One region of the Janthinobacterium sp. Ant5-2-1 genome, then DNA from elsewhere that is predicted to be linked to it. Evidence: predicted binding sites of a transcription regulator. Region 1 holds the regulator's gene; the other holds the start of a gene.
The links. The regulator sigma-54, encoded in region 1, starts transcription at its own class of promoters, with help from an activator protein. The targets are predictions, from matches to a motif close to TGGCANGNAANCTGCTTT.

Region 1 (4,862 bases):
ATTCGCTGGTGGCGCGCTTCTCGGAAACGCGGCGCAGCCATCCGCTGTCGCATGAATTGCGCCCGAACCAGAATCCGGCCAGCCGCCGCACCCTGATCGAGTGCATTTCGGAAGAGCGCGAACGCCTGTCGGCCATCGAACAGCTGGGCCACGTGATCGACACGTCGGAACTGAGCGCCAACAAATTGCGCGCCTGGATCAAGGATATGATCGCCTCCGAACGCGCGCCGCTGACCCTGTTCTTCGAATCGTTCGCCTTCAAGCTGGGCGTGCCGCTGGATGCCGATTTCGTCTTCGACGTGCGGGCCTTGCCCAATCCTTATTATGACCTGGCGCTGCGCCCGCTCGACGGCCGCGACGCGCCCGTGATCGCCTTTCTCGACGCGCAGCCAAGCGCACTGGAACTACTGGCCGACATCCGCACCTTCATCGAAAAATGGCTGCCGTCATTCAAGTCCGACAACCGCAGCTACCTGACGGTGGCGCTCGGTTGCACGGGCGGCCAGCACCGCTCCGTGTACATGGCGGAACGGCTGGCGCAATACTTCGGCCCGAATGAACGGGTCGTGCTGCGCCACCGCGAGCGTAGCTAGTTAATTCAAGTGGCGCAGCGGATGCGCTTGGGCCGGCCAGACGGGCGCAAAGAAGCGCGCCACCATGGCCGCGTCGACCTCGTCCAGGGTTGATGGATTCCAGCGCGGCGCATTGTCCTTGTCGACCACCAGCGCGCGCACGCCCTCGAGCACTTCGCCATGCTCGAAATTGTGGCGCACCACCGTGCGCTCCAGACGCAGGCAATCGGCCACGCCCAGGTGAGCCCCCCGCTGCAGCAATTCCAGGGTCACCGACATCATCAAGGGCGAACGCAGGCGCATGGCCGCCAGCGCCTTGGCGGCGAACGCGCTGTCGTCCTGCGCCAGCGAGGCCATGATGGCCGCCACGGAGCCGGCGCCGAAATGGCGGTCCAGCGCCGCGCGCGCCGCCGCCAGCGAGGAAACGCCTGCCTGTGCCTGAAACGGCGCGGCCAGGGCCTTGATGGCCACCGGCAAGGCCTCGCCCGGCGTCGACTCGAACAGGGCCAGCAGCGCCCCCATCTGCGCCTCGGGCAGGTAGACATCGGCCAGGTCCGTGTACAGGGCGTCGGCCGCGCTGATCGTCAAGCCCGTCAAGCCCAAATACAGGCCCAGCTGGCCTGCCAGGCGGGACAGGAAATAACTGCCGCCCACGTCGGGAAACAAACCGATATTGACTTCCGGCATGGCCATGCGCGTGCGGCCCGTCACGATGCGCAGGCGGTTGCCGGGCCCGGCTTGTGCCACGCCCATGCCGCCGCCCATCACCACGCCATCCATCACGGCGATATACGGTTTCGGATAGAAATGAATCAAATGATTTAAAGCGTATTCTTCCGTAAAGAAATCTTCCAGCAAGGCGCTGCCGCCTTGCGGCGTGGCCAGGCCCGCATCGTAAAAGAAACGGATGTCGCCGCCGGCGCACAGCGCTTTTTCGCTGCTGGAACGGATCACCACTGCGTCCACCTGCGGGTCGTCGCGCCAGGCCAGCAGGGCCGCGCTCAGGGCGCGCACCATCTCCAGCGACAGGGAATTCAAGGCTTTCGGGCGGTCGAGCACGATGTGCCCCGTGCGGTTGCGGATGGAGGTCTGGACGAAGTCGCTCATGGCAGGCAGGAAAGAAGTGAAAGTGCAAACATTCTAGCCCCTGTGCGGGGAACATTGCGTTCAAAAGGTACGGGCGCAAAAAAGGGCGCAAGATGTGCGCCCTTAGTTGATCACAACTGCTGGAAGCGGGTGGCCTTAAACGGCGACGACGGCGTCTTCCTCGGAGTTGTCTGGCAGATGCTTGATCGCCTCTTTACCGTGCCCTTGCACTTTGGTTTTGTATTTCATCACTTGCCTATCGAGCTTGTCGATCAGGGCATCGATCGCGGCATACAGGTCTTGCGCCAGGCTTTCCACATAGACGGTTTTGCCACTTAAACGCAGGTTGACTTCGGCCTTTTGACGTTTTTCTTTCTCTTTGAGGTTATCCACGGTCAGAATCACGGCGATATCGATAACTTGATCGAAATGACGTTTCACGCGTTCCAGCTTCGTTTGTACGTATTCACGGATGGCTGGTGTCACTTCGAGATGATGTCCGCTGATGGTGAGATTCATACACACTCCTAAAGATGATCGGGTTCGTGCGGTCCATCCTATCCGGCCCGCAGAGGAACCGAAAAAAACTTACAAACACTTACGCAGGCTCACTGGCGGAATTTTCAACGCTTCCCGGTATTTGGCAACAGTACGTCGCGCAATCACCATGCCTTGTTCCCCCAGCATGTCCGCAATCTTACTGTCGGATAAAGGATTTTTAGGGTCTTCTGCTCCTGTCAGTTGCACGATCAATGCCCGTATCGCCGTCGATGACGCTTCGCCCCCCGCTTCGGTGGCGACGTGGCTACCAAAGAAATATTTCAACTCGAACATGCCGTGCGGGGTCAGCATGTACTTTTGAGTTGTTACCCGCGAGATAGTACTCTCGTGTAAACCCAGTGTATCAGCTATTTCACGGAGCACAAGGGGGCGCATGGCAACGGCCCCGTGCGAGAAAAAGTTCTTTTGTCTTTCTACTATCGCCTGTGCCACGCGCAGGATCGTGTCGAAGCGCTGGCGCATATTCTTGATCAGCCACTTGGCTTCCTGCAACTGTGCGCCCATGGCGCCCTCGCCCTTGCCCTGCTTGAGCAGGTTGGCATACATGGCGTTGACGCGCAGGCGCGGCATCACATCGTTGTTCAAGGTGACTTGCCAGCCATTGCGCGCGCGCTTGACGACGACGTCGGGCACCACGTAATCGGACACGTCCGAGGCGAACACGGCGCCCGGATGCGGATTGCACTGGCGAATCACCGTCTGCGCTTCGCGCAAGTCTTCATCGTCGCAATCGAGGGCTTTTTTCAGCTTGTTGAAATCGCGCTGGGCAAACCAGGCCAGGTGCTTTTCCACGATGACGAGGGCCATGCGCCGCGTCACCATGGCGATGTGCGGCAAGCGCTTGATCTGCAGCGCCAGGCATTCGGACGCATTGCGCGCGCCCACGCCGGGCGGATCGAAACTTTGCAGCAGCGACAAGGCCGTGCGCATCTCGTCGGCGTCGATTTCCAGCTCTTCCGGCAGGCGCGCCAGAATGTCGTCGAGCGACTCTTCCAGGTAGCCATTGTCGTCGAGCGCGTCGATGATCAGCTCGACCAGCGCGCGGTCGCGCAATTCGAGCACCGTCACGCGCATCTGTTCCATCAGGTGTTCGCGCAGGGTGCAGTGATGGGCTTCCAGTTGCGGGCGCGAATCTTCGTCGTCGGGCGCCTTGCCCCGGCTCGCCTCGCTCCAGTCGCTGTCACCGCCATCCACGGCAGCTGGCCCCTCGCCCGCCTCGCCGTCAAAGGTTTCCGCTTCGGCCGGCGCCGCGGGCGCTTCCTGGCCTGGCGGCTGGGGCGGCGCTTCGGCCGGTGCGGCCGTGGAACTCAAGGCCCCGTCGGACAGCAGGCGCAAGGAGCGGTCGAGCGGATCGTCGAGGCGCTCGAGCAGGGGATTATCCGTCAGCAGTTGCTCTAGTTCCTGGTGCAATTCCAGGGTAGACAATTGCAACAGGCGTATCGATTGCTGCAACTGCGGCGTCAGTGCCAGGTGCTGCGAAGTGCGCAGCTGCAATGATTGTTTCATTGGCTTACATGCGGAAGTGTTCGCCCAGATAGACCCGGCGTACCGACTCGTTCGCGATGATGTCGTCGGGGCGTCCCGACGCCAGTACCGAGCCCTGGTTGATGATATAGGCACGGTCGCAAATACCCAGCGTCTCGCGCACATTATGATCGGTGATCAGCACGCCGATATTGCGCTCCTTCAAGAAGCGCACGATGCGCTGGATCTCGATCACGGCGATCGGATCGACGCCGGCGAACGGCTCGTCGAGCAACACGAAACGGGGATCGGTGGCCAGCGCGCGGGCGATTTCCACACGGCGGCGCTCGCCACCCGACAGGGACAGGGCCTGGTTCTCGCGCAGCTTTTCAATCTGCAAGTCGGCCAGCAGTTTATCCAGGCGCTCCTCGATCTCGGCCTTCTTCAGGGGGCGGCCTTCGACGGTCTGGATTTCCAGCACGGCGCGGATATTGTCTTCCACCGTCAGCTTGCGGAACACGGACGCTTCCTGCGGCAGATAGGACAGACCCATCTGCGCGCGGCGGTGGATCGGCAGGCTGGAAATGTCCACGCCGCTGATATCGATGCTGCCGCCGTCCGACGGCACCAGGCCGACGATCATGTAGAACGAGGTGGTCTTGCCGGCGCCGTTCGGGCCCAGCAAACCCACCACTTCGCCGCATTCGACTTGCAGCGAAACATCATGCACGACTTGCCGCTTGCCATAGGTTTTTTGCAGACCGCGAACGATCAGGGTGCTGCCGCAACGAGTATTGTCCATTATTTCTTTCCTGGCGCAGGCGTGGCCGGCGCTTTCTCCGCCGCCGGCGCCTTGGTCTTCGGCTGGATCACCATGCGCACGCTGCCGCCATCGGGGGTGCTGGTGCCGCTGTTGGAGTTTTCCATCGCAAACACTTCCTTGCGGCTGTCATACGAGATGAAGGCGCCATTGGCCACGTCGGTTACTTTCGTGCCTTCCAGGCGCGTCAGCTTGGCCCGGGAAAACAGTTTCACCACTTCCGTCTTGTTGTCGTATTCCACGCGCTCCGCTTCGCCTTCGACCCACAGGTCGCCAGCGCCATCGCGCTTCTGGCGGAAGGTGGCCAGCTTGCCGGGATCGGCCCAGAAGGTGATGAACTGGTAGCCTTGCGGGTCTTC
Region 2 (4,862 bases), on a different contig from region 1:
TGTTTGGCGTTGAAGCGCGCATTGAACACCGTGTAGCCGGGCGCCGGTTTTTCGCTGTTGCTGTCTTCCGCGTAGACCTGGTTGCTGGCCACGCTTTCCAGCGCCGCACCAAAGCGGTCCAGCGTGTCTTTCCAGGCCAGTTCCGCGAACAGGTTGGCGCTGGGCACACCAGGCAAACGACTGCCTTCGCGCACGCTGCCAAACGCCTGGTCATACACGGCGTGCAAGCTGGTCAGCGCCACTTTCGCCGTGAAGCCATATGGCAAGTTCGAGTCCAGCGACACTTCCATGCCTTGGCGCAAGGTCTTGCCCGCATTACGGTAGCTGGTGCGTCCGCCGCTGGAACTGTCGACCACCAGCTCGTCGTTGGTCTTGATCTGGAACACGGCCGCGTTCACGTGCGTGTTGTTGGCGATCCTGGCCTTGATGCCCGCTTCCAGGTTGGTGCTGGTGGCCGGCTTCAGCTGGTAATTGAAGCCGCCACCCGTGCCCGAGTAAAACAGTTCGTTCAAGGTGGGCGCTTCGAAGCCGCGCGCGGCGCTGGCGTATACGTTGACGTCCGGCGTCAGTTTATACAGCAGACCCAGCACCGGTGTCGTGTGGCTGAACTCCAGGCTGCCGCTGTCGTTCCCATTGCTGAGATAGCGGTCGTTGACCGACACTTTCATCTTGCTGTAGCGCACACCTGCGCTGAGCAGCCATGCTCCGCTTTGCCATTCCGTCTGGATATACGGATCGAGGCTGGAGACGACGTCCTGCTCGTCGCGGCGCAGCTTGCCTTTCACGCCAAACGTGTTGCCGATGTAATTTTCATAGCCGGTGCGGTTATCGCTGGAGCGGCCATAGTCGATGCCAATAGTGGTGCTCAGCTTGCCGCCAGCCAGCTGGTTCACGTGCAGCCAATTGGTATCGATGCCATAGAACTCACGCTGGAAGTCGACCACGCCGCCCGAATGGCTGGCTGGCCCCTGGAAACCCTTGGTAAAAGCCTGGTACTGGATCACGTCGCGGTTGCCGCCGTATGCCGTCACATGCAGGCGGTCTTCGCCGAACGACTGTTCATAGGTGGCGCCGATTTGCTGGTGGTCGATGCTCTTGCGCGTGTTATAGCGCTCGGCCAGGGTGCGCTTCGGGTTTTGCGTGTCGCTCGCATCGGTTTCGCCGGCGCGCGGGTCGCGGGCAAACGTGGCCCAAGTGGCGCCCAGCGGATCTTGCGTGTTGCCCTGGTGCAGGCTGTTGGCAACGATGGTCAGCTTGCTGTCCACATTGGGCTTGACGGTGATCTTGCCGAACGCCTGTTCGCGCGTGGCGGCGCTGTGGTCGCGGAAACCGTCCGTGCGAAAGCGTGAACCGTCGAGCACGTAGCCGATGCCGCCGGCCTGTCCTTGCGCCGAGAGATCTACCTTGCTGGTGCCGAAACTGCCGCCCGTCACGTTCAGTTCGACGGATGGGGGATTTTGCCCATCCTTGGAAAACAGCTGGATCACGCCGCCCGAGTGGTTGCCGTAGATGGCAGAAAACGGTCCGCGCAGCACTTCGATGCGCTCGGCCGTATCGAGGTTGAAGGTGGCGGCCTGGCCTTGGCCATCGGGCATGCTGGCGGGAATGCCATCGCTGATCAGTTTGACGCCGCGCACGCCAAAGGCCGAGCGGGCGCCAAAGCCGCGCGACGAGATTTGTAAGTCTTGCGCGTAGTTCTGGCGGTTTTGCACGACCAAGCCCGGCACGGCGGCCAGCGCTTCCGACGCGTTCACGCGGATTTGCCCATCCTGGATGCGGGCGCTGTCGACGACGTCGATCGAGGCCGGTACTTCCTGGCTGGGGTGGGCAATGCGGCTGCCGCTGACGACCACCGTATCCATCAGTTGCCCGTTGGCCGGGGCAGCTGCCTCGGCGGCAAAGACGTGGGGGGCGAGGGTAGCGCTGCCGGCGACAAACAGGCTGGCGATGGTGTTCAGGCGGAAACGGTACTGCATGCGGATTCTCCAATGTGAATAAAAGCCTGCTTTGGTCGCGTGCGCGGCGCAGGTCTGCATCGTTGTATCAAGCAATATGCCTGCCATGTCTCCATTGGTGGGCTGAAATTATACGCGTGTCAGTGGCACGGCGTTTGCATACAGCAATGTTCAGATGCGCCGATGCCGCGCGCTTTTCCTTTGTTTTGCCATCGAAAGGTGATTATGCCCAACTTCTTCTCGCGCTTGCGCCAGGTGTGCTGGCTGCTGCCTGCGCTCGCCAGCAGCACCCTCCAGGCCGCTCCATTTGCTTATGTTCCCAATGAAAAATCGGGCACCTTGAGCGTGATCGACACGGCGACCGACCAGGTAGTGCGCCAGATTGCAGCCGGCAAGCGTCCGCGCGGCATCGCCGCCGACCCCACCGGGCGGCAATTGTTCGTCACGGATGCGGCCAGCAGCGCCTTGCTGCTGATCGATAACGCTGGCGGCACCCCCGTGCGCACGGTGGCGCTGGGCAAGTCGCCCGAAGGCGTCAGCGCCTCGCAAGATGGTAGTCACGTGGCCGTGGCCGTCGAGGAAAACAATAGCGTGGCCTTGCTCGATGGCCATACCGGTAGCTTGCTCGCCGATATCAAAGTGCACGGACGCAACCCGGAACATGCCGTCTTCAGCCCGGATGGGCGCTGGCTGCTGGTCAGCGCGGAAGAGGCTGAACAAATCGATGTCATCGATGTGGCGCAGCGCCGCCAGGTGGCGTCCATCGCTGTGGGACTGCGGCCGCGCGGCATCGGTTTCAGTCCAGACTCAGGCCGCGCCTATGTGGCGTGCGAACTGGTCAATGCCGTCTACGTGATCGACATGGCCGAGCGCAAGGCCATTGCCACCATTCCGGCAGGCAAGAATGCGAATGGCATCGTGGTCCATCCTAGCGGCAAGCAAGTGTATGTCTCGAACGGTATCGACGGCACGGTGATGGTGATCGACACGGCCAGCAACGAGGTGGCGGCCACCATTCCTGTCGGCAAGCGCCCGTGGAACATGGCCATCACGCCCGATGGCGCCAAGCTGTACGTGGCCAATGGCCGCTCGAGCAGCGTTTCCGTCATCGACACGGCCAGCGCGCGCAAGGTGGCCGATATTGTCGTGGGTGAATTGCCATGGGGCGTGGTGATTCGCTAGTCCCACAGGAACAGGTGTTCCAGTCTGGTACACCTGTTCCATTGTGCAGCGGCTCAAGCCCGGGCATGCGCTGAAAAGCGCACCGGTATTGACGCCGCGCCCTTGCAACAAGGGTAAAAGCGGCTAAGTTTGTAGTGGGATGGCGAGCTGGCACGGCATTTGCGGAAGACTGCGTGTACTCACCCCATCTGTACCAGGACGTTTGATTTTAATTACAGCAATTCCATTCTAATTAACCCGATAGAGGACGACATGAATCTCGCAGACATCAGCAAACTGGGCGTAGCCAATCCTTTCAAACAACGCTATGACAATTATATCGGCGGCAAATTCGTTGCCCCAGTAAAAGGTGAATACTTTCCTAACATCACGCCGATCACGGGCTTGCCATTTTGCGAAATCGCCCGTTCCACGGCGGAAGACGTCGAGCTGGCATTGGACGCCGCCCATGCCGCCAAGGATGCCTGGGGCAAGACGTCGCCTGCCGAGCGCGCCAATATCCTGAACCGCATCGCCGACCGCATCGAACAGAACCTGGGCCTGATCGCCACGGCCGAAACCATCGACAACGGCAAGCCCATCCGCGAAACGATGAACGCCGACATTCCGCTGGCCATCGACCATTTCCGTTATTTTGCCGGCTGCATCCGCGCGCAGGAAGGTTCCGTCGCGCAAATCGATGCGGAAACCTATGCTTATCACTACCACGAGCCGCTCGGCGTCGTGGGCCAGATCATCCCATGGAATTTCCCGATTCTGATGGCTGTGTGGAAACTGGCGCCAGCGTTGGCTGCCGGCAATTGCGTGGTCTTGAAACCGGCCGAGCAGACGCCGGCTTCCATCATGGTGTTGATCGAGCTGATCGACGACTTGCTGCCGCCGGGCGTGCTGAACATTATCAACGGTTTCGGCCTGGAAGCGGGCAAGCCGCTGGCGTCGAGCAAGCGCATCGCCAAAATCGCCTTCACGGGCGAAACGGGCACGGGCCGCCTAATCATGGGTTACGCCGCGCAGAACCTGATTCCCGTCACCCTGGAACTGGGCGGCAAGTCGCCGAACATCTTCTTTGAAGATGTGATGGATGCGGATGACGAGTATTTCGACAAGTGCCTGGAAGGTTTTGCCATGTTCGCGCTGAACCAGGGCGAGGTGTGCACCTGCCCATCGCGCGTGCTGATCCAGGAATCGATCTACGAGAAATTCATCGAACGCGCCCTGAAGCGCGTGGCGGCCATCAAGCAGGGCAATCCGCTCGATTCGTCCACCATGATCGGTGCGCAGGCGTCGCAGGAGCAGCTGGAGAAAATCCTGTCCTACCTCGACATCGGCCGTCAGGAAGGCGCCGAAGTGCTGGCCGGCGGCGAGCGCAACACGCAGGCGGGCGACCTGGAAGGCGGCTACTACGTGCGTCCGACCGTGTTCAAGGGCAACAACAAGATGCGCATCTTCCAGGAAGAAATCTTTGGACCGGTCGTGTCCGTGACCACCTTCAAGGATGAGGCCGATGCGCTGGCGATTGCCAACGATACCTTGTACGGCCTGGGGGCCGGCTTGTGGACGCGCGACGGTTCGCGCGCCTTCCGCATGGGACGCGCCATCCAGGCGGGCCGCGTGTGGACCAATTGCTACCACCTGTATCCAGCCCACGCCGCGTTCGGCGGCTACAAGCAATCGGGTATCGGCCGCGAAAACCACAAGATGATGCTCGATCACTACCAGCAAACG

Region 2: a site for sigma-54 is predicted at 2,100-2,117, ahead of ASN89_RS23635 (beta-propeller fold lactonase family protein). Genes of this name have one in related genera too.

Annotation. Positions count from the first base shown of each region.
Region 1 covers NZ_LNCE01000035.1:72,782-77,643, reverse strand. Annotated here, with positions in the region: gene rapZ (RNase adapter RapZ) at 1-593, shown strand, start outside; gene ASN89_RS12845 (enoyl-CoA hydratase/isomerase family protein) at 594-1,679, opposite strand; gene hpf (ribosome hibernation-promoting factor, HPF/YfiA family) at 1,815-2,177, opposite strand; gene ASN89_RS12835 (RNA polymerase factor sigma-54) at 2,247-3,725, opposite strand; gene lptB (LPS export ABC transporter ATP-binding protein) at 3,730-4,485, opposite strand; gene lptA (lipopolysaccharide transport periplasmic protein LptA) at 4,485-4,862, opposite strand, start outside.
Region 2 covers NZ_LNCE01000083.1:9,518-14,379, reverse strand. Annotated here, with positions in the region: gene ASN89_RS23640 (TonB-dependent receptor family protein) at 1-1,976, opposite strand, end outside; gene ASN89_RS23635 (beta-propeller fold lactonase family protein) at 2,181-3,137, shown strand; gene adh (aldehyde dehydrogenase) at 3,390-4,862, shown strand, end outside.